3 regions of the Streptomyces sp. NPDC093149 genome follow, and region 3 is predicted to be linked to each of the others. Evidence: riboswitches for the same ligand, from Rfam matches in the RefSeq annotation. Region 3 holds a riboswitch; each other region holds the start of a gene.

Region 1 (7,223 bases), on a different contig from region 3:
GCTGACTCGGTCATTGTTCCCGTCCTTCCCGGAGTCCTTCCGGACCTTGCGCGTCTCCTCCCCCAGCTTGCACGCAGACCACTGCGCCGACCCGGCGCGCGCCGTCCCCCGGCGCGCTCCGGCGGTTCCGGGCGCCGGGAAAGGGCGGGCCGGAGCGCCGGATGCGCCTCGGCCGGTCCAGTGAACGCGGTGCGGCCCGCGACGGCCGCACGACCGGTCAGAGAACGGCGGGCAGGACGACGGTCTCCGCCGCGTCGAAGCCGACCCCCACGCTCGCGCCCTCCTCCGGCGCGTCCCGCAGCGCGCACTCCGCCTCCAGGACCGGACCGCCCGGCGGCGTCAGCCGTACGGCGACGTGGTTGCCCCGGAACGTACGCGTCCCGACCGTGCAGCGCAGCCCCTCGTCCGGGGCACCGATCCGCACCCCGGCAGGGCGCACCAGCAGGTCGCACGCCCCCTGCGGCGAGCCCTCGGCCACCGGGATCCTGCCCCACACCGTGTCGGCGGCCGTACCGGACACCGTCGCCTCCACCACGTTGTCGAAACCGAGGAACCGGGCGACGAAGGCGGACGCCGGCCGCTGCCAGACCTCCAGCGGGGTGCCCACCTGCGCGATCCGCCCTTCGCGCATCACCACCACCCGGTCGGCCAGGGCGAACGCCTCGCCCTGGTCATGGGTGACGGCGAGCACCGTCGTGCCCAACCGCCCGAAGAGCGTCCGCAGTTCGACGACGAGCCGCTCGCGCAGGCCGCGGTCGAGCTGGCCGAGCGGCTCGTCCAGCATCAGCAGTTTCGGTCGCGGGGCGAGGGCCCGCGCGAGGGCCACTCGCTGCTGCTCGCCGCCGGACAGCGCGGCGACGGCCCGGCGTTCCGCGCCGGGCAGGCCCACCAGGCCCAGCAGTTCCGCGACCCTGAGCTCCTGGTCCCGCCGCGAGACCCCGCGCATCCGCAGCCCGAAGGCGACATTCGCACCGACGTCCCGGTGCGGGAACAGCTGGTGGTCCTGGAACATCAGGCCGAGACCACGCCGGTGCACCGGCACCCCGGCCTGGTCCGCGCCGTCCAGCAGCACCCGGCCGGCGTCCGGCGGACGCAGCCCGGCGACCACCCGCAGCAGGGTCGACTTGCCGCTGCCGCTCGGCCCCAGCACGCACACGATCTCGTGCTCGGCGACGTCGAGGTCCACCCTGTCGAGTGCCGCCCGCTCACCGAAGCGAACCGTGGCCGATTCCAGTGTCAGCATCCCTAGAACTCCCCGGATCGGTCGGTACGGATACGTTCGAGCAGCAGCAGCGAGACGGCGCAGACCACCATCAAAATGGTGCTCAGCGCCATCGCCTGGCCGTAGTTGAGCTCCCCGGCCCGCCCCAGCAGGCGGGCCACGGCGACCGGCAGCGTCGGGCGGTCGGGCCGCGCGATGAACACCGTCGCGCCGAACTCACCCAGCGACACGGCGAACGCGAAGCCTGCCGCGACCAGCAACGCCCGCCGCACCAAGGGCAGATCGACCTCCCGCCAGGCCCGCAGCGGGGACGCCCCGAGCACCGCCGCCGCCTCCCGCAGCCGGCCGTCCACCGCCCGCAGGACCGGCAGCATCGTCCGTACGACGAAGGGCACACCGACCAGCGCCTGGGCCAGCGGCACCAGGATCCATGAAGTCCGCAGGTCCAGCGGCGGCTTGTCCAGCGTGATCAGAAAGCCGAAGCCCACGGTGACCGCGGAGACCCCGAGCGGCAGCATCAGCAACGCGTCGAAGCCGCGGACGAGCCGCCCGGCGCGCCGGGTCAGCGCCGCGGCGGCGAGCCCGCCGACGAGCAGCGCGATGACCGTCGCGACCAGTGCGTACTGGATCGAGTTCCAGATCGCTTCGAGCGGCGCGACCAGGAACGTGCCACCGCCCGCGTCCACGGACCGCAGGGCACGGTAGAACTCCAGGCCATGGCCCCCGGGAGTGTCCAGCGAGCGTTCCACCAGCACCCCGAGCGGCAGCAGTATCAGCAGCAGCACGGTCAGCAGCACCCCGCCGAGGAGCGACCACTGCCCGGCGCCGCGCGGCCTGCGGGCGGTCTGTGCCGGGTCGACCAGCTTCAGCGCGGTCTCCCTGCGCCGTACGGTCCACGCGTGCACGGCGAGGATCGCTCCGACGGCGGCGAACTGCACCAGCGTCAGCACGGCGGCCGTCGGCAGGGCGAGCAGTTGGGCGGTCTGCCGGTAGATCTCCACCTCCAGCGTGGCGTACCCCGGACCGCCGAGGATCTGCACGACCCCGAAGGAGGTGAAGGTGAAGAGGAAGACCATCAGCGCGGCGGCGGCCACGGCGGGTGCCAGGGCGGGCAGGGTGACCCGCCGCCAGGCGGCGAACCGTCCGGCGCCCAGCACCCGGGCGGCCTCCTCCTGCCGCGGGTCGAGCTGCGACCACAGCCCGCCCACGGTCCGTACGACCACCGCGTAGTTGAAGAAGACATGGGCGAGCAGAATCGCCCAGACCGTGGTGTCGAGCCGTACGCCCCAGAGCTGGTCGAGGAACCCGCCGCGCCCCAGCAGCGCCAGGAAGGCCGTCCCGACGACGACGGTGGGCAGGACGAACGGAACGGTGACGACCGCCCGCAGCAGTTGTTTGCCGGGGAAGTCGAGGCGGGCGAAGACATAGGCGCCGGGCAGCGCGATCAGCAGGGTGAGCGCGGTCGAGGCCAGCGCCTGCCAGGTGGTGAACCAGAGGACGTCACGGATGTCCGGCCGGGTCAGCACCTCGCCGATCCGGCCGAACTGCCAGACGCCGTCGACCTTCAGCCCGCGGCCGACGATGGCGGTGACGGGGTAGGCGAAGAACAGCGCGAAGAACGCGACGGGCACGGCCATCAGACCGAGCCGCACCGCGCTCCCGCGCCACGCCTTCGCGCGCAACGGGTTCATGCGCCCGAAGCGGCCGCGTGGCTCCTCGCCACGCGTCCGCTGCTCGTCCCCCTCGGGCGCGCCCTTCCCGCCCGCGTCCGATCCGCGTACGGGAGTCTTCGCTACTTCACTACGAGCGAGGACCACGACTGGACCCACTGCTCACGGTTCTTGGAGATCCGATCAGGGGCGACCGTCGTCGGCCTGTCGACCGTCGCGCCGAACTTCGTGAAGAGCTCCGGCAGTTTCGCACCCTCGGTGACCGGGTTCACGAACATGTTGAGCGGCATGTCCTCCTGGAACCGCTTGCTGATCAGGAAGTCCAGCAGGGCCTTGCCGCCCGCCTCGTTCTTCGCACCGTTCAGCAGACCGGCGAACTCGATCTGGCGGAAGCAGGTCCCGGTGGCGACGCCGGTGGGCGCCTCGGCCGGCTGCGGCTTCGCGTAGAGCACCTCGACGGGCGGGCTGGAGGCGTACGAGACGACCAGCGGCCGGTCGGCCTTGGCCTTCCGGCCGCCCGCGGAGCCGGAGAACTCCTCGTTGTAGGCCTGCTCCCAGCCGTCGACGACCTTGACGCCGTTGCTCTTCAGCTTCTTCCAGTAGTCCTGGTAGCCCTTGTCGCCGTAAGTGGCGACGGTGCCGAGGAGGAAGCCGAGGCCGGGCGAGGAGGTCGCGGCGTTCTCGGTGACGAGGAGGTTCTTGTACGCGGGCTTCGCCAGGTCGTCGAAGGACCGCGGCGGTGCCAGCTTCTTGTCGGCGAAGTACTTCTTGTCGTAGTTGACGCAGATGTCGCCCGTGTCGATCGGGGTGACCCGGTGCTCGGCGCCGTCCAGCTGGGTGTCGGCCGCCACCCGGTCGATGCCCTTCGCCTCGTACGGCGTGAAGAGCCCGCTGTCCAGGGCACGGGAGAGCAGGGTGTTGTCGACGCCGAAGAACACATCGCCGCGCGGGGAACCCTTGGTCAGGATCTCCTGGTTGAGCGCGACACCGGCGTCGCCGCTCTTCAGTACCTTGACGGTGTAGCCGGTCTCCTTGGTGAACTCCTTCAGCACGTCCGGGGAGGCGTTGAAGGAGTCATGGCTGACGAGCGTCACGGTCTTCGAGCCGGAGCCCTTCGTGCCGCCGGAACCGGAGGCGGACTTGTCGGAACTCCCGCATCCGGCCAGTGCCGTGACGCCGAGCGCGGCAGCGGCGGCAGTCGCCGCGAGCTGCTTGGTTCTGCGTGTGGTGCTCATTGTGGATTCCTCCTGGGTTTTGGCCAGGAAGAGACGCGGCCCCGCCCGCACAATGCGGGCAGGGCGCAACAGCATGAGTTGATGACCGAACTTCCTACCCGGAATGACCCGGGCGAGGTTCAGAGGGTCTGCGGACGACCTGTCCTCGGTGCCGCACTCTCAGCGCTGTGGCGCTCCCCTGTCGGAATATGAAGTTGATTTCAGGCCCAGGTTACACGGACCGTCCCCGCCTCAGCGCTCGGCCGCCGCCAGCTGTCCACAGGCTCCGTCGATCTCCTGGCCGCGGGTGTCCCGCACCGTCACCGGCACCCCGTGGGCCGCGATCGCCTCGACGAAGGCCTTCTCGTCCTCGGGCCGCGAGGCGGTCCACTTGGAGCCGGGCGTCGGGTTCAACGGGATCAGATTGACGTGCACCCGCTTGCCCTTGAGGAGCCGGCCGAGCAGATCACCGCGCCACGCCTGGTCGTTGATGTCCCGGATCAACGCGTACTCGATGGAGACGCGGCGGCCGGACTTCTCCGCGTACTCCCACGCAGCGTCCAGCACCTCGCGCACCTTCCACCGCGTGTTCACGGGGACGAGCGTGTCGCGCAGTTCGTCGTCCGGCGCGTGCAGGGATACGGCGAGACGGCACTTGAAACCCTCGTCGGCGAAGCGCAGCATCGCGGGCACCAGACCCACGGTGGAGACGGTGATCCCGCGCTGCGAGAGCCCCAGGCCGTCCGGCTCCGGGTCGGTCAGGCGACGGATCGCGCCGACCACCCGGTTGTAGTTGGCGAGCGGCTCGCCCATGCCCATGAAGACGATGTTGGAGAGCCGTGCCGGGCCTCCGGGGACCTCCCCGTCGCGCAGGGCACGCATGCCGTCCACGATCTGGTGAACGATCTCGGCGGTCGACAGATTGCGGTCGAGACCGGCCTGTCCCGTCGCGCAGAACGGACAGTTCATCCCGCATCCCGCCTGGGACGAGATGCACATCGTCACCCGCTCCGGGTAACGCATCAGGACGGACTCGACGAGCGTCCCGTCGTGCAGCTTCCACAGCGTCTTACGGGTGGTGTCGTCGTCACAGCTGATGTGGCGGACCACGGACATCAGGTCGGGGAACATCGCCTCGGCGAGCTTGTCCCTCGAACCGGCCGGGATGTTGGTCCACTCGGCCGGGTCGTGCGCGTACCGCGCGAAGTAGTGCTGCGAGAGCTGCTGGGCGCGGAACGGCTTCTCGCCGATCGCAGCGACCGCTTCCTTGCGCTCGGCGGGCGTGAGGTCGGCGAGGTGCCGCGGCGGCTTCTTGGCTCCGCGGGGCGCGACGAAAGTGAGTTCTCCGGGCTTAGGCATGGTCCATCCAGTGTCGCAGACGCAACGACGAGGGCCCGCCGCCCTGTGGACGACGGACCCTCACGCGTGAATGCCCAGGTCAGGACCATAGATCTCGCAGATCAGCCGGAGCCCACGAACAGCACCAGCAGCAGCCAGACCACCGGGGCGGTCGGCAGCAGCGAGTCCAGCCGGTCCATGATGCCGCCGTGTCCCGGCAGCAGCGTGCCCATGTCCTTGATGCCGAGGTCCCGCTTGATCATCGACTCGCCCAGGTCACCGAGGGTGGCGCTGACCGCGACCGCGAGCCCCAGCAGCAGTCCCTGCCACCAGGAACCGCCGTCGATCAGGAACTGCATGCACAGCGCCCCGGCGACCATCGCGAAGGCGATGGCCCCGAACAGCCCCTCGCGGGTCTTTCCGGGGCTGATGCGCGGCGCGAGCTTGTGCTTCCCGAAGCGCCAGCCGACGGCGTACGCGCCCGTGTCGCTGACCACGGTCAGCAGCAGGAAGGTGAGCACCCGCTGCGGTCCGTCGTCCGCGGTCAGGAGCATCGCGACGAAGGTCGCCAGGAACGGCACGTAGAACGCGGCGAACACCCCGGCCGTGACGTCCTTGAGGTAGCCCTCCGGCGGCTCGGTCATCCGCCAGACGAGCACCGCGAGCGCGGTCAGCGCCATCGCCACCCAGGCACCCTCGGCGCCCCGGGCGTACCCGGCCACCACCATCGCCGCGCCACCGACCGCAAGCGGAACGAGCGGCGCCTTGATGCCCTTGCGCTCCTCCAGCCGCGAGGTGAGCTCCCAGAGCCCCACGACGACGGCGACGGCGATCACACCGACGAAGACGGCCTTCACGATGAACAGCGAGGCGACGATGACGGCGCCGAGCCCCACACCGACCCCTATGGCGGCTCGCAGATCACGGCCCGCACGTTTCTTCTGCGGGGGCGGTGGCGCGGTGGACATGGGCTCCTGCGGCTTCTCGTCACGGAACAGGGGGCCACCGCTCAGGCGTGCGGCCCCCTGGCCCCGGTCATCAGGGTCGTCAGCGTCTCTACCTGCGTCGGGAACGTCCGGCACGATGGGCATGGGCCGAGTCTGCTGGGCGTCATGCACATCGTATGCAGGACCCGCCGGGGCGGCCTGCGTCTCGGGCGCACCCCAGCGACCGGCTCCCTGTGGGGCGCCCCGGGAGGAGTCGTTCATCAGACTTCGAGCAGCTCGGCTTCCTTGTGCTTGAGCAGCTCGTCGACCTGTGCGACGTACTTCGCGGTGGTGTCGTCGAGCTCCTTCTCCGCGCGACGCACCTCGTCCTCGCCGGACTCCTTGTCCTTGACCAGCTTGTCGAGGGTCTCCTTGGCCTTGCGGCGCACGGCCCGGATGGAGATCTTCGAGTCCTCGGCCTTCGACTTCGCGACCTTGATGTAGTCGCGACGACGCTCCTCGGTGAGCTCCGGGAAGGTGACCCGGATGATATTGCCGTCGTTGCTCGGGTTGACGCCCAGGTCCGAGTCACGGATGGCCTGCTCGATGTTGCGCAGCGCGCTCTTGTCGAACGGCGTCACGACGGCCATGCGCGGCTCGGGCACCGAGAACGAGGCGAGCTGGTTGATCGGGGTCAGCGCGCCGTAGTAGTCGGCGACGATCTTGTTGAACATCGCCGGGTGCGCACGGCCGGTACGGATCGCGGCGAAGTCCTCCTTCGCGACGACGACGGCCTTCTCCATCTTCTCCTCGGCCTCAAGGAGGGTTTCTTCGATCACCACGTGCTCCTGCG
Region 2 (7,223 bases), on a different contig from region 3:
CGAACAGGGCCTCATCGACGCCGAGGGCAACTGGTCCGCGGGCAATGCCCGGCTCTGGTTCCTCGGCGACTTCACCGACCGCGGCCCCGACGGCATCGGCGTCATCGACCTGGTGATGCGTCTCTCCGCCGAGGCAGCGGCCGCCGGCGGCTACTGCAAGGCCCTGATGGGCAATCACGAACTGCTGCTCATCGGCGCCAAGCGGTTCGGCGACACCCCGGTGAACTCCGGCGCGGGCACCGCCACCTTCCAGGCCGCCTGGCTGCTCAACGGCGGCCAGAAGAACGACATGGAGCGGCTTCAGGATGTCCACCTCCAGTGGATGTCCCGGCTCGACGCGATCGTCGAGGAGGACGGGCATCTGCTGATGCACTCCGACACGACGGCGTACCTCGACTACGGCACCAACATCGAGGACGTCAACGACACCGTGCACGCCATTCTCACGCGTAACGACGCCGACGAGTGCTGGGACCTGTTCCGGAAGCTCACCAAGCGGTTCGCCTTCCGCGACGAGGCGGGCCCGCAGGCCGTCCGGGAGCTGATGTCGGCCTACGGCGGACAGCGCATCGTCCATGGTCACAGCCCCATTCCGTACCTTCTCGGCGAGGTCGGCTCGGAGGACGGAGAGGACGGTTCCGGCCCCGTGGTCGAAGGGCCGCACGTCTACGCGGACGGCCTCGCCATCGCCATGGACGGCGGAGTGACCATGGCCGGAAAGCTACTGGTCGTCCAACTGCCCCTGCATGACTGACGTTCTTCCGGGAAGACGCTTCCACGACCTGACCGCGCCGATCACTGGGCCTATTTCCGGAAACCCCCTGTCACCCCGTGCCGTGGGCGCTCTACCATCGGCGTATCAGTAGCAGGCTCTCCTCCGTTTCCGCCCAACTGCCCGGTACGAGCGGGTACTCAGGCCCAACGGAGCATCGGGGGATGCACATGAAAAGCGCTCCGCACCTGCTGACCGAGGACCGCCCCGAGTACGAGCGGATCCTCGACGACGCACTGCGCCACGCACATGAACGACCGGATCTGGCCGCGGTCGGCGAGCGGCTCAATGCCGTCCAGCTGCGCACCATGGCGCTGGACGCCACGGCGCTGATCACCGCCACGGCCGCCACCGAGTACGAGCACTATGTGAAGGCCCGGCAAGAGCTGCGTGGACCGGCCGAAGAAGCGGGCGAGGATTCGGGCGTCGGTCCCGGAACGGGCCGTCAGAACCGGTCGGGCGCCGGCATAGGGGCTGTCATAACGGTCCTGGCGCCCGTACTCGCCGGCACCGCCGCGTTCATATTCCTGCTGGCCGGCTATCTGCTGAAACTGCTCAGCCCGCCGCCGTCCTTCGCCTCCACCATGGTCACCGCGGGCTGGTTCTTCGCGGCGGTGATGGCCGCCGCGATCCTCGCCGCCGCCGTCGGACTGCTCATCACCGCGCTGCGCAACGGCTCGGCGTCGCAGCCCTCCGAGGACGCCGAGGACGAGCTGCCGGAGGATGTGGCACGCGCCCGGGAGGCATGGCGCCACGCACTGCTGGAACGCGGCATCCTGCCGTTCCTCAGGGACGCGCTCGCCGACCCCGAGGCCGGCCGCGCATCGCGCACACCGCATCGCTCGGCGAACCGCATCCCGAAGATCGGCTACAGCAGCCCGGACTTCACGAGCCCGGACGAGGGCCCGGCGGCAGGCCCACGCCCGACGTTCACCAGTCCGGACTTCACCAGCCCCGACTTCGGCGGGCCTGAGCACGAACCGGACTGACCGGGTCCGTTCGTATCGACGACGGCCGGTAAGTCCTCTGCCGCAGAGCGCTCCTGACGATCAGTCGACTCCCACGCGCCGCCCCGTTCGCCGCCACCGCTCCCCGGTCCCGTCGCGCCCCCGGAGAGCGGCGGACGGGTGGTGAAGGTCCGCGAGAAGACCTTCACCACCCCCGGCGCCGTGCGACGGGCTCAGTCCGCGATCGGCAGATAGACGCGGTTGCCCGCCGCCGCGAATTCTCTGGACTTCTCCGCCATGCCCGCCTCGATCTCCGCCTGGGAGCCGCCGTGTTCACGACGGATGTCCTGGGAGATCTTCATCGAGCAGAACTTCGGGCCGCACATCGAGCAGAAGTGCGCCGTCTTCGCAGGCTCGGCCGGCAGCGTCTCGTCATGGAACTCCCTTGCCGTGACCGGGTCGAGAGCCAGGTTGAACTGGTCCTCCCAGCGGAATTCGAAGCGGGCGTCGGAGAGCGCGTCGTCCCAGTCCTGCGCCCCCGGATGCCCCTTGGCGAGGTCCGCCGCATGGGCCGCGATCTTGTACGTGATGACGCCGGTCTTCACATCGTCCCGGTTGGGCAGGCCCAGGTGCTCCTTGGGCGTGACGTAGCAGAGCATCGCCGTGCCCCACCAGGCGATCATCGCCGCACCGATGCCCGAGGTGATGTGGTCGTACGCCGGAGCGACATCGGTGGTCAACGGGCCGAGCGTGTAGAACGGCGCCTCCTCGCAGATCTCCTGCTGCAGGTCGATGTTCTCCTTGATCTTGTGCATCGGGACATGGCCCGGCCCCTCGATCATGGTCTGCACACCGAACCGCTTGGCGATCGTGTTCAGCTCACCGAGCGTGCGCAGTTCGGCGAACTGGGCCTCGTCGTTGGCATCGGCGATCGACCCGGGGCGCAGCCCGTCGCCCAGCGAGTACGTCACGTCGTACGTGGCGAGGATCTCGCAGAGCTCCTCGAAGTGCTCGTACAGGAACGACTCCTTGTGGTGCGCGAGGCACCACGCCGCCATGATCGAGCCGCCGCGGGAGACGATGCCGGTCTTGCGGCGGGCGGTCAGCGGAACGTACGGCAGGCGCACACCGGCGTGGACCGTCATGTAGTCCACGCCCTGCTCGGCCTGCTCGATGACGGTGTCCTTGTAGATCTCCCAGGTCAGCTCCTCAGCCTTGCCGTCGACCTTTTCGAGGGCCTGGTAGAGGGGAACGGTGCCGATCGGCACGGGGGAGTTGCGCAGAACCCACTCACGGGTGGTGTGAATGTTGCGTCCGGTGGAAAGGTCCATGACCGTGTCGGCGCCCCAGCGCGTCGCCCATGTCATCTTCTCCACCTCCTCCTCGATGGAGGACGTCACCGCGGAGTTGCCGATGTTCGCATTGACCTTCACCAGGAACCGCTTGCCGATGATCATCGGCTCGGTCTCGGGATGGTTGACGTTGGCCGGCAGCACGGCCCGGCCCGCGGCGATCTCCTCGCGCACCACCTCGGGTTCGACGTCCTCCCGGATCGCCACGTACTCCATCTCCGGAGTGATCTCGCCCCGGCGGGCGTACGCGAGCTGGGTGACCGGCCGGCCGTCCCGGCTGCGGCGGGGCAGCCGCGGGCGGCCGGGGAAGACGGCGTCGAGGTTGCGCAGCCCACCACGCGGTGAGGTGTGCTTGAGCCCGTCGTCCTCGGGGCGGGCCGGGCGGCCCGGGTACTCCTCGGTGTCGCCGCGCGCGATGATCCAGTTCTCCCGCAGCGGTGCGAGACCGCGACGGACATCGGTCTCGGTGGTGGGATCGGTGTACGGCCCCGACGTGTCGTACAGCGTCACGTCCTTGCCGTTGGTGAGGTGCACCTGACGGACCGGCACCCGGAGGTCCGGGCGTGAGCCCTGGACGTACCCCTTGTGCCAGCCGATGGACTTCCCGGCCTCGTCGCTCTGGTTCGAGGCAGGCGTGCGTGTGTCCGATGTGGTCATGAGACCTACTCCCTACGCCGGCATTACCCGGTAACAGGTTCGGCGGTCGGCGCAGCCTGTCCCGTACAGATGTACGGATATCAGCGCCCTCTCAGCCCGGTGCTCCGAGCTCCCGCGTGTGCAAAGGTCCCCCCACGCTAGCGCCCTGTCCGGCGGAATGAACAGAGGGCCCTTTTCCTCTTGCGATGATCGGCCGGTGACGTCCCCCCAGAACGACTCCGACCCGCAGGGCCATCAGCACGGCCATTCCCACGGCCACGGCCCCGCAGCTCCCGTCTCCAAACATCTGCGCAAGGTCATCGCCGCCGTACTGATCCCGTTCGCCACCGCGGTCGTCGTCGGCCTGGTGGCGCTCTGGCCGGGAAGTGCGCCCCCGCACGAGCGGACCGGTGTCGGATTCGACCGGCAGACCCAGCAGGCCAAGGTGGTGAGGATCGACAAGGTGGACTGCAAGGAAGTGAACGCCGCCCAGATGCCCACCAGTGGCGACCCCACGACGCCGCCGGGGAACGGGGCGGGGTTGTGCGAGAAAGCCACCGTCGAAGTGACGACCGGTCACGACAAGGGCCGGACGTTCCTCGAGATCGTCCAGCCCGACGCACCGCGTCAGTTGCGCGAGGGACAGGGCGTGGTCGTGGCGTACGCCCCGGACGCCCCCCATGATCTGCAGTACTCGGTGACGGATGTGAACCGGAAGTTCCCGATGACACTGCTCGCCGGAATCTTCGCCCTGGTGGTGGTCGCGGTGGGCAGGATGCGCGGCGTGATGGCACTGGTCGCGCTCGCCGTGTCGTTCGCCGTGCTGACGCTGTTCATCCTCCCGGCCGTCCTCCAGGGCTCGAATCCACTGCTCGTCGCAGTGATCGGGGCCAGTGCGATCATGCTGATCGCGCTCTACATGTGCCACGGCCTGACCGCCCGCACCTCGGTCGCCGTCATCGGCACCCTGATCTCCCTGCTGCTGATCGGGCTGCTCGGATCACTCTTCATCGGCTGGGCCGGCCTGACCGGCAACACCGATGACAGCACCGGCCTCATCCACGGCCTGTACCCGCACATCGACATGAGCGGCCTGCTGCTGGCCGGTGTGATCATCGGCTCGCTCGGGGTGCTCGACGATGTGACAGTCACCCAGACATCTGCGGTCTGGGAACTGCACCAGGCGAACCCGACGATGGGTGCGCGGGGTCTCTACCGGGCAGGGATCAGGATCGGGCGTGATCACATCGCCTCGGTCGTCAATACGCTGGTGCTGGCCTACGCGGGCGCCGCGCTGCCGCTGCTGCTGCTGTTCTCGATCGCCCGGAGCAGCGTGGGGACGGTGGCCAACAGCGAACTGGTGGCGGAGGAGATCGTACGAACGCTGGTCGGCTCGATCGGGCTGGTCGCCTCGGTGCCGGTGACGACCTTGCTCGCCGCGCTGGTCGTCTCCGCGGACCGCACGGGGCTCGGCGCGGAAGCCGTAGCTCCAGCACCCGTACGGACCGGGAAGGGCCGCCGTCGAAGGGCGAGGGCTTGAACGCCCCCACACGGAGAGCGATTCACCCATTCGGCGGGTGTCGTGTTCGACCGGCGGGCCGACCTGCGGCGCCGCGCTCTTCAGCCGGCGTTCTGTTCCTCCGTGAGGATCCGGCCCAGGGCCTCTTCCAGATTGCCCTCGAAGTCACCCAACGTGCACTCCTGCCCGAGCGGCACGAGCTTGTCGGTGCGGTCGAGAAAGGCCACGAGCGGCGCCGTACCGGCCCTGAAGAGGGCGCGATCCGCGCCCACCTGGAGACGGATGTGTACGTCGGACAGCCCCTCGGGCTCCGTGGGCCCGATGTGTACATCGCCGTCCCCGCTGGGGCTGTTGAGGCCGTCGAGCAGCAGCTCACGGCCGAATGCCCAGGTGACGGGGGCGTCGCCGGGCAGATGGAAGGTCATCCGGATCGCATATGGATCGCAGACTTCGTATCGGAGCTCCACCGGGATCCTAAAAGAGAGCTCCTCGGAGACGAGGAAGCTCATCATGACCTCAGCTTGAACCGACTCGCGCATCGTTCAACCCCGCAGTAGATGAATCTGGCCAGGAATGATCCCCCGTGGCCCTATTGACGCCATCGTGGTGCACGCGATAGCAGATCACAAGGAGTGATTTTTCAGATACTGATAGAGAACACGAACGAGCGCAAGAGGCTGGACACTTCGCAACGTAGTTGTTCGACTGCGGGGAGCAACCGGTCTTCCTGCTCCAGGGGTACGGAAATAGCCATCGCCGCGGCAGTGAAACCGGCGGCGATCGGGATGGCCGCACAGACCGTCCCCAGGGCGTACTCCTGTCGTTCGATGACAGGTTCCATTCGCTCCAACGACCGCAATCGCTCGAGAAGCGCCGCGCGGTCCCGCACCGAATAGCGGGTCAGCGGACGTACCGGGTGCCGGTCCAGATGATCCTCGCGGGCCCTCTCGTCGAGCCGGCTCAGCAGACACTGGCCGATCGCATGGGCGTGGCCGGTCTCCCGGAAGGATGCCCACTCGTCGACCGCGGGTGTGGCGGGGTCGTCGGCGACTGCGACGAGTTCGATCTCGCCCTCGCGGTAGACGGCGCAGTACACCGGTGCGCCGATGGTGTCGCGCCAGCGACTCAGCGACTCCGCCATCCGGCTGCGACGATTCCGCAGCGTTCCACGGCCGACCAGGCGCTCCGCGGCGGCACCGAAGAGGAAGACGCCGCTCTCCCGGCGCAGATAGCCCTCATGGGTCAGGGTGCGCAGCAGGTGGTAGGCGGTGGGAAGGGGAAGACCCGCTTCCCTGGCAAGCTGCTTCGCGGGCGCCCCGTCTCGATGGGCGCCCACAGCTTCCAGCAGCCTCAGCGCTCGCTGTACCGAACCGATCAGCGTCGGGACAGCAGTGCTCGATGCCGTGGTCAACGGTCACCCCCAGGCATGGTGACGGACAGTCAGCCCGCCTGTGGGGGCCGCCCCCACGAACCGCCGCGTGTCTGGGGTCCGGAGGCCGAACGCCGTACAAACCACTGGTCAGAGTGGTGACAGACAGTCAATTCCCAGGTGGCGGCAGCGGTTTTCCACCATATCGGCCGTATCCGCCAGGAGTGTCGTTTCGTCTTGTACTTAGCTCAGCTGGGCTAATCCTCCGCCCGGTTTCCGATCTTCCTACCAGTCGCTGCGCGAGGAGGAGGACGACATGAACTTGCGTACGACGAAGACGAGTCCTCCGACCAGGATCACGAAGACCAGAACCTTGAAGAGCAGACCGATCACGAACCCGACCACGCTGGCGATCAGACCGCCGAACACGACGATCGCGATGACCGGCACCGCGATCCACTTCACCCACCAGGGCATCCCAGCGAATATCTCCCGCACCGCCATCGTCCTTACCTCGTCTCTGTGAGTTCCTGCTTTCGATGCTAGAGGCGCGGAGGGGGCCGGCGGGGGTTCCGCAGCCCTTGAAGTCCCCTGATCGACCCCCTAGGGATCCCCGAGACCGGAGTCC
Region 3 (7,223 bases):
GTTGCTCCACGCCGAGGTACGGACCCCGGCCCAGACCGCGGCGGAGACCGGTGCCGAGGGCGGTTCGGTGCCCGCGCCCGCCCTGGCGGGGGCGGAGGGCGCTTATCTGCATCCGGGAAATCGCACCCGGATGCCGGGGCTCTACGCCGCGGGCGGCTGGTCGCATCCGGGCGGCGGGCTCGCCCACGCCGGGATGTCGGGGGCGCTGGTCGCCGGGCTGATCGTGGAGGGGGACGGCTTCCGGGGCTCCCAGTGAGGCAGGAAGAGCCCGCCCTCGGCGCGCCGGGGGCTCGGGGCGCCTCCGGGTCCGGCCCCGCCCCCGGTCTCCCCCGCAGCCCCTGGCCGGGCCGTCGTCAGTAGCGGTACTGCTGTTCGTCGTAGCCGTTGCCGTTGGCGTAGCCGTTCGGGTACGGGGCGGGCTGCTGCGCGGGCGCGGCCGGGTACTGCTCGCCCTCGCGCTGCTGCGGTACCCAGACACCGCCGGGCGGGGTCTCGGTGGAGTAATCCTGGGCGTACGGGTCGGCGGCATGCTGCTGGGCCCCGTAGCCGTCGAAGCCATTGCCGTGGCTGTCGTACGGGGCGTACTGCGTGGAGCCGCCGGTGGTACCGGTCCCGATGTACGGATCGGAATACGCGGCGTACTGCTGCCGGTCGGTGCCGTAGTCGTACTGGCCGGCCAGGGAGTCCTGCCCGCCGAAGGAGTCGTGACCGGCGTACGGGTCCTGGCCGTGCGCCGCGTACGTGGAGTGGTCGGCATAGGGCTCATAGGCGGCGTACTGCGGCTGCTGCTCGGGCTGCGGGCCCTGGTGCGGCTGCTGCGACTGCCGGTGATCGCCGTAGACGCCGTACTGTCCGGTGTCGTCCGGCAGTGGTTCCGGCTCGTAGACCGTGGCCGCCGGTGCCGCGGCACCCGCGCCCGGGGTCTGACCGTCGTACTCCATCTCCAGGTCCGACACCTCAAGGGTGGGCTCGCGGCGCGCCCGCGAGCCGCCACCCCGGCGGCGGCGGCTCGCGCCGGGGCTGCCTCCTATCGCCCAGCCGGTGGAGAAGCCCCGCCGGAAGGACAGCGTGACGTAGGTCTGGCCGGTCGCGAACGCGATGGTGCCGATGACGATGACGAACACGGACGGCATCAGTACACCGACGACGACACAGGCGAAGCCCGCGAAGGCGAGCAGACGCCAGCGCAGACGTGCCTTGTACTGCAGGAGCACTTCGCCGAGCAGCCACAGCGCGACTATTCCGAACGCGATGTAGAGGACCGTCCAGCCCATGCCCGCCCCCTCCTACGGCCGCCGCCCCGGGTCGTGGCGGGTACGGCCGGTCACGACTGCTTGTGCAGTCCGAGATTCTCGTAGATTTCGAGCGTCGCCGTCGAGTTGTTGAGCGTGATGAAGTGCAGTCCGGGCACACCCTCGGAGCGCAGCCTCGCGCAGAACCGCGTTGCGAAGTCGATACCAATGGAGCGTACAGCGGCAGGATCGTCCTTGGCGGCGAGGATGCGTTCTTTCAGAGAGGAAGGGAAAGACGCATTGCTGAGCTGCGCGAACCGGTCCAGTTGCTTGACGCTGGTCAGCGGCATGACCTCGGGGATGATCGGAGTTTCGCAACCCGCAGCGACCACGCGGTCACGCATCCGCAAATAGTCCTCCGGATTGAAGAACATCTGGGTGATGGCATAGTCGGCACCGGCGCGGCACTTGTCCACGAAATGCCTGATGTCGGTGTCCCAGTCGGTCGAGCGGGGATGCATCTCGGGAAATGCCGCGACGCCGACACAGAAATCGCCGGATTCCTTGATGAGCCGGACGAGATCGGCCGCGTACCGCACGCCCTGCGGGTGCTCGACCCACTCTCCCATCGGGTCGCCCGGCGGGTCCCCGCGCACGGCGAGGATGTTCCGGATTCCGGCATCGGCGTACTGCCCGATCATGTTGCGCAGCTCGGCGACGGAGTGGTTGACCGCCGTGAGGTGCGCGACCGGGGTGAGGGTGGAGTCGGCGGCGATCTGCTGGGTGGCCTTGACCGTTCCGGCCCGGGTGGAGCCGCCGGCACCATAGGTCACGGAGACGAAGCTCGGCCCCACCGCCTCCACACGGCGGAGCGCGTTCCAGAGATTCCGCTCGCCCTTCTCGGTCTTCGGCGCCCAGAACTCGAACGAATACGAGGTCTTACCGGTCGCAAGGAGCTCACGCACCGTACGCGCGTGATCCGTCCTGGTGGAAGATGTGCCAAGGGCCATACGGGCAGGTTAACCAGCGTGCGACGACCACAGGACCAGACCAGCGTTAATTGTCCGAATTGACTGGTTGTTTGTCCACTCCTCGGACATCTGGCCGGATCAGGCCCCAGCGCGTGCCCGGATTCGCCCGGCGAGCTCCGCGGTCGCGGCGGCGGGGTCGTCGGCCTCGGTGATCGCCCGCACGACGACCACCCGGCGGGCTCCGGCGTCCAGCACCTCGTCGAGATTGCCCGCGTCGATCCCGCCGATGGCGAACCACGGGCGCCGCGTGCCGAGCGAGGCGGCGTAGCGCACCAGGTCCAGACCGGGGGCGGGCCGGCCGGGCTTGGTCGGCGTGGGCCAGCAGGGGCCGGTGCAGAAGTAGTCCACACCGGGCTCGGCGACGGCCGCGTCGACCTCGGACTCCGCGTGGGTGGAGCGGCCGATCACCACGTCCTCGCCGATGACGGCGCGGGCGGCGGGCACCGGTAGGTCGCCCTGGCCGAGATGCAGCACGTCGGAGCCGATGGCATGGGCGACATCGGCCCGGTCGTTCACCGCGAGGAGCTTGCCGTGGCGCCTGCAGGCCTCGGCGAGGACGGCCAGGTGTTCGAGCTCCTCGGCCGCTTCCATGCCCTTGTCGCGCAGCTGGACGATGTCCACCCCGCTGGAGAGGACGGCGTCCAGGAAGGCGGGGAGGTCGCCCTGCCGCTTGCGGGCGTCCGTGCACAGATACAGCCGGGCGTCGGACAGCAGCGCGCGAGGCGTGGACATGGTGCGGTTCCCCCTGGAGAGCGTCGTGGAGCGGTTGTCACAACGGTGCGGGGTGCGGGCCCGCGGGCCCGCACCCCACCTGACGGCCGGCGGTCAGACGGCGAGCGCCTGGGCGCGACGCTTCACCTCCGTGCCTCGATTCTCGCTCAGTGCCTGGGCGGGGGTGCCGGGCAGGGTCGGGTCGGGGGTGAAGAGCCATTCCAGCATCTCTTCGTCGGTGAAGCCGTCGTCCCGCAGCAGCGTCAGGGTGCCGGAGAGGCCCTTGACGACCTTGTTGCCCGCGATGAAGGCGGCAGGCACCTGCAGCGCCCGGTTCTCACCACGTCGCACGGCGATGAGCTGGCCCTCCTTGACCAGCTGCCGCACGCGCGTCACCTCGACATCGAGCATTTCCGCGATGTCGGGGAGGTGGAGCCAGGCAGGGACGAGAGCATCGATCTTTGCGTCAATCTCGGTCACGGGGACAAGCGTGCCATCCCGGACCGACAGTCGGTAGCCGGGCCGACCGTACGGGGGTGCGGGGTACGCCGTCAGGGGGTCGCCGACTTCAGCGGTACGGAGGGGTCCGCGACCCGTGCCGGATCGAGCCGCGCCCCCGCCTCGATGAGCCTGCGCCCCTGCGCCAGGTCGCGGGGGCGGCCGACGGCGAGGACCGCGACCAGGACGCCGTCGCGCAGCCAGCACACCGACCAGGAGGGGTCCGCCGGATCGCCGCGCCACAGCAGGGTGTCGGCCGCCGCACAGTGGCCCGCGTACTGCACGAACCGGCCGAACTGCTCGGACCAGAAGTACGGCACGGGGTCGTACGTCTGTGGCGCCGGACCGCCCTCGGCCCCTGCCGCGATGATGTTGGCGGCGGCGGTGCGCGGCCCCTGGAGGGCGTTGTCCCAGTGGTGGACGAGCAGGCGTTCGCCGTATCGGGCGGAGGGGAACGAGGCGCAGTCGCCCACCGCGTACACATCGGGCAGCGAGGTGCGCAGGGCATCGTCGGCGGTCACCGATCCGTCGGGGCCGAGGGCGATGCCGGAACCGGCCAGCCAGGCGGTGGAGGGCCGTGCGCCGATGCCGACGACGACCGCTCCGGCCGGGATCGCACGGCCGTCCGCGAGGATCACGCGGCCGGGTTCGATGCGCTCGACCCGGGCCCCCGTGAGGAGTTCGGCGCCGCTCTCGGCGTACCAGGCGGCCATCGGGGCGGCGACCTCGGCGGGCATCGCGCCGGCGAGCGGCCGGTCGGCGGCCTCGACGACGGTGACCTCGCAGCCCGCGGCGCGGGCCGCGGTGGCGAACTCCGCGCCGATCCAGCCCGCGCCGACGACCACGACGCCGTGCCGCTCGTCGAGGACGGGCCGCAGTCGCGCCGCGTCGTCGAGGGTACGCAGCAGATGGACACCGGGAACGCCTTCGGTACCGGGCAGGACGATCGGTTCGGCGCCGGTCGCGACCACCAGGGCGTCGTAGGGAACCGGCCCTGACGGTGTGTCCAGCTCGTGCGCCCCGGGCCGCACGCCGGTGACTTCGCACCCCAGCCGCAGATCGATGTCCAGTGCCTCGAAGTCGATGTCGAACGCCGAGCCCTCGGCCTCGCCCAGCAGTACCGCCTTGGACAGCGGGGGCCGGTCGTAGGGCTGGTGCGGTTCGGCACCGATCAGGGTGACGGGGCCGGTGAAGCCCTGCTCCCGCAGGGCCACCGCCGTCTGTACTCCGGCCATGCCGGCGCCGACGATGACGACACGTCGCCCCGCCCGCCGGTCCCACCGCTCCGACTGCTGCTGCTCGCTCACCCGTACACCTTAAACATCTGACGCATCGTCAGGAAAGGGGAGTTCCTCCACCGTGCTCGTACCGCTGCCGTCCCGGGACTCCCATTCCCACCGCTCGTCCAGCCGGACCCTGCCGTCCGCGAGGTCGACGACGGTGGAGACACAGTGGCCGGAGGAGGTCGTTCCATCCTGTTTCAGCTGGACGTAGCGAAAGTCGAGGGTGTCGTCGACGCGTGTACCGACAAGGTGGCCGCGGACCACGTCGCCGCCCGCGTACTCGGCCCAGATCCGGCCGTTCTCCTCGTGGTACGTGAAACGGGTACGGGTACCGACCTGCCCCGGGGCCTGGTCGGCGACCGGCGAGAGGACGAGTCCGTCGAGCGAACGGGCCACGGGGGCTGCTCCCTTACTGGGTCCGGCGGGCGGGGTTCACGGCCTCACCCACGATCGGCAGCGGGAGAAGGAGCGGCGTCCGGGGTCTTCGAATCCGAGGCGGATGTCCCGGACACCGCGACGCCGCTGCCGATCGTGGGCGAGGCCGTTAGGGTGGCCACCGTAAAACACTCGCGGGAGCCCGGACGCACCGGGCTGAGAGGGAGGCTGCGGCGGCCTCCGACCGTACGAACCTGATCCGGGTCATGCCGGCGAAGGGAGGGGCTGGACGCCCATGCGTTCTACACGGAACAAGGACGGATCCGACGTCCTCGTCATCGGGGGCGGGATCATCGGTCTGGTGACCGCCTGGCGGGCCGCGCAACGCGGACTGCGCACCGCGGTCGTCGACCCCGAACCGGGCGGCGGGGCCGCCCGGGTGGCGGCCGGCATGCTGGCCGCCGTCACCGAACTCCACTACGGCGAACAGATGCTGCTGGGCCTCAATGTCGCCTCGGCCGCCCGCTATCCCGACTTCGCGGCCGAACTGGAGGCGGCGAGCGGGCGGGAGACGGGCTTTCGCGCCTGCGGCACGCTGGCCGTCGCGCTGGACTCCGACGACCGCGCCCATCTGCGGGAACTGCACGCCCTGCAGCAGCGTTCCGGCCTGGAGTCGGAGTGGCTCACCGGCCGCGAATGCCGCCGCCTGGAGCCGATGCTCGCGCCGGGCGTCCGCGGCGGTCTGCGGGTCGACGGCGACCATCAGATCGACCCCCGCCGGCTGGCCGCCGCTCTGCTGACCGCCTGCGAGCGGGCCGGGGTGGACTTCCACCGCGGATGGGTGGAGCGCCTGAGGGTGGTCCGCGACCGGGCCGCCGGAGCCGTCCTCGCCGGGGGTGCGGAACTCACCGCCGACCAGGTCGTGCTCGCCGCGGGCAGCCTGAGCGGCAGGCTCCCGGGACTGCCCGACGAGGTCGTGCCGCCGGTCCGTCCGGTGAAGGGGCAGGTGCTGCGGCTGACGGTGCCCGCCGCGTACGCGCCCTTCCTCACCCGGACGGTCCGGGCCGTGGTCCGCGGCAGCCATGTCTATCTCGTACCGCGCGAGAACGGCGAACTGGTCGTCGGCGCCACCAGCGAGGAGATGGGCTGGGACACCACCGTCACCGCGGGCGGCGTCTACGAACTGCTGCGGGACGCCCACGAACTGGTGCCGGGCATCACCGAACTGCCGCTCACCGAGACCCGCGCCGGTCTGCGCCCCGCCTCCCCCGACAACGCGCCGCTGCTCGGCCCCACCGCCCTGCCCGGCCTCCACCTCGCCACCGGCCACCACCGCAACGGAGTGCTGCTCACGCCCATCACCGGTGACGTCATGGCGGCACTCCTGGCCGACGGCGAGCTGCCCGAGCCGGCCCGCCCCTTCACCCCGTCCCGTTTCCCGCCCGCCGCCCCCGTACGTCAGGAGCAGCCCGCATGACCGAGCCCACGCCCCTCTCCATGGCCGCTTCCACGCCCCGGCCCGGCCTCGCACCCCTGTCCGTGTCCGTGAACGGCGAGGTCCGCCCGCTCGCCGCGGGCACCACCCTGGACGCCCTCGTCGCCACCCTGACCACCGCGCACTCCGGCGTCGCGGCCGCCGTCAACGAGACCGTCGTCCCGCGCGGCCAATGGTCCACCGCCGTACTCGGTGACGGGGACCGCGTCGAGGTCCTGACCGCGGTCCAGGGAGGCTGACCGTGTCCGACGACCTCTTCACCCTCGGCGACACCGCCTTCGGCTCCCGGCTGATCATGGGAACCGGCGGGGCACCCAGCCTCGACGTGCTGGAACGCTCGCTGACCGCCTCCGGTACCGAACTGACCACCGTCGCGATGCGCCGCCTCGATCCGACCGTGCAGGGTTCGGTGCTCTCCGTGCTCCGGCGGCTCTCCATCCGCGTGCTGCCGAACACGGCGGGCTGCTTCACCGCGGGCGAGGCCGTGCTGACCGCCCGGCTGGCCCGCGAGGCGCTCGGCACCGACTGGATCAAGCTGGAGGTGGTGGCCGACGAGCGGACCCTGCTGCCCGATCCGATCGAGCTGCTGGACGCCGCG

What was found. A riboswitch is a leader RNA that binds a small molecule or an ion and turns the genes downstream of it on or off. The one in region 3 is predicted to bind thiamine pyrophosphate.
Region 1: it holds a riboswitch for thiamine pyrophosphate, as region 3 does, so the genes downstream of both, ACIQCZ_RS29060 (thiamine ABC transporter substrate binding subunit) here and thiO (glycine oxidase ThiO) in region 3, are expected to answer to the same signal.
Region 2: it holds a riboswitch for thiamine pyrophosphate, as region 3 does, so the genes downstream of both, thiC (phosphomethylpyrimidine synthase ThiC) here and thiO (glycine oxidase ThiO) in region 3, are expected to answer to the same signal.

Annotation. Positions count from the first base shown of each region.
Region 1 is NZ_JBIVON010000011.1:39,169-46,391, forward strand. It holds gene ACIQCZ_RS29045 (SRPBCC domain-containing protein) at 1-14, opposite strand, end outside; gene ACIQCZ_RS29050 (ABC transporter ATP-binding protein) at 218-1,243, opposite strand; gene ACIQCZ_RS29055 (ABC transporter permease) at 1,246-2,859, opposite strand; gene ACIQCZ_RS29060 (thiamine ABC transporter substrate binding subunit) at 3,015-4,127, opposite strand; TPP riboswitch at 4,201-4,317, opposite strand; gene rlmN (23S rRNA (adenine(2503)-C(2))-methyltransferase RlmN) at 4,359-5,465, opposite strand; gene ACIQCZ_RS29070 (phosphatidate cytidylyltransferase) at 5,567-6,652, opposite strand; gene frr (ribosome recycling factor) at 6,652-7,209, opposite strand.
Region 2 is NZ_JBIVON010000005.1:381,658-388,880, reverse strand. It holds gene ACIQCZ_RS18300 (metallophosphoesterase) at 1-754, shown strand, start outside; gene ACIQCZ_RS18295 (hypothetical protein) at 937-1,761, shown strand; gene thiC (phosphomethylpyrimidine synthase ThiC) at 1,953-3,728, opposite strand; TPP riboswitch at 3,721-3,854, opposite strand; gene ACIQCZ_RS18285 (YibE/F family protein) at 3,925-5,247, shown strand; gene ACIQCZ_RS18280 (SsgA family sporulation/cell division regulator) at 5,328-5,765, opposite strand; gene ACIQCZ_RS18275 (IclR family transcriptional regulator) at 5,867-6,637, opposite strand; gene ACIQCZ_RS18270 (DUF5326 family protein) at 6,881-7,093, opposite strand.
Region 3 is NZ_JBIVON010000007.1:110,802-118,024, reverse strand. It holds gene ACIQCZ_RS22000 (phytoene desaturase family protein) at 1-256, shown strand, start outside; gene ACIQCZ_RS21995 (hypothetical protein) at 354-1,274, opposite strand; gene metF (methylenetetrahydrofolate reductase [NAD(P)H]) at 1,325-2,242, opposite strand; gene thiE (thiamine phosphate synthase) at 2,342-2,995, opposite strand; gene ACIQCZ_RS21980 (Rv2175c family DNA-binding protein) at 3,089-3,454, opposite strand; gene ACIQCZ_RS21975 (NAD(P)/FAD-dependent oxidoreductase) at 3,526-4,779, opposite strand; gene ACIQCZ_RS21970 (hypothetical protein) at 4,789-5,151, opposite strand; TPP riboswitch at 5,315-5,428, shown strand; gene thiO (glycine oxidase ThiO) at 5,426-6,607, shown strand; gene thiS (sulfur carrier protein ThiS) at 6,604-6,864, shown strand; gene ACIQCZ_RS21955 (thiazole synthase) at 6,867-7,223, shown strand, end outside.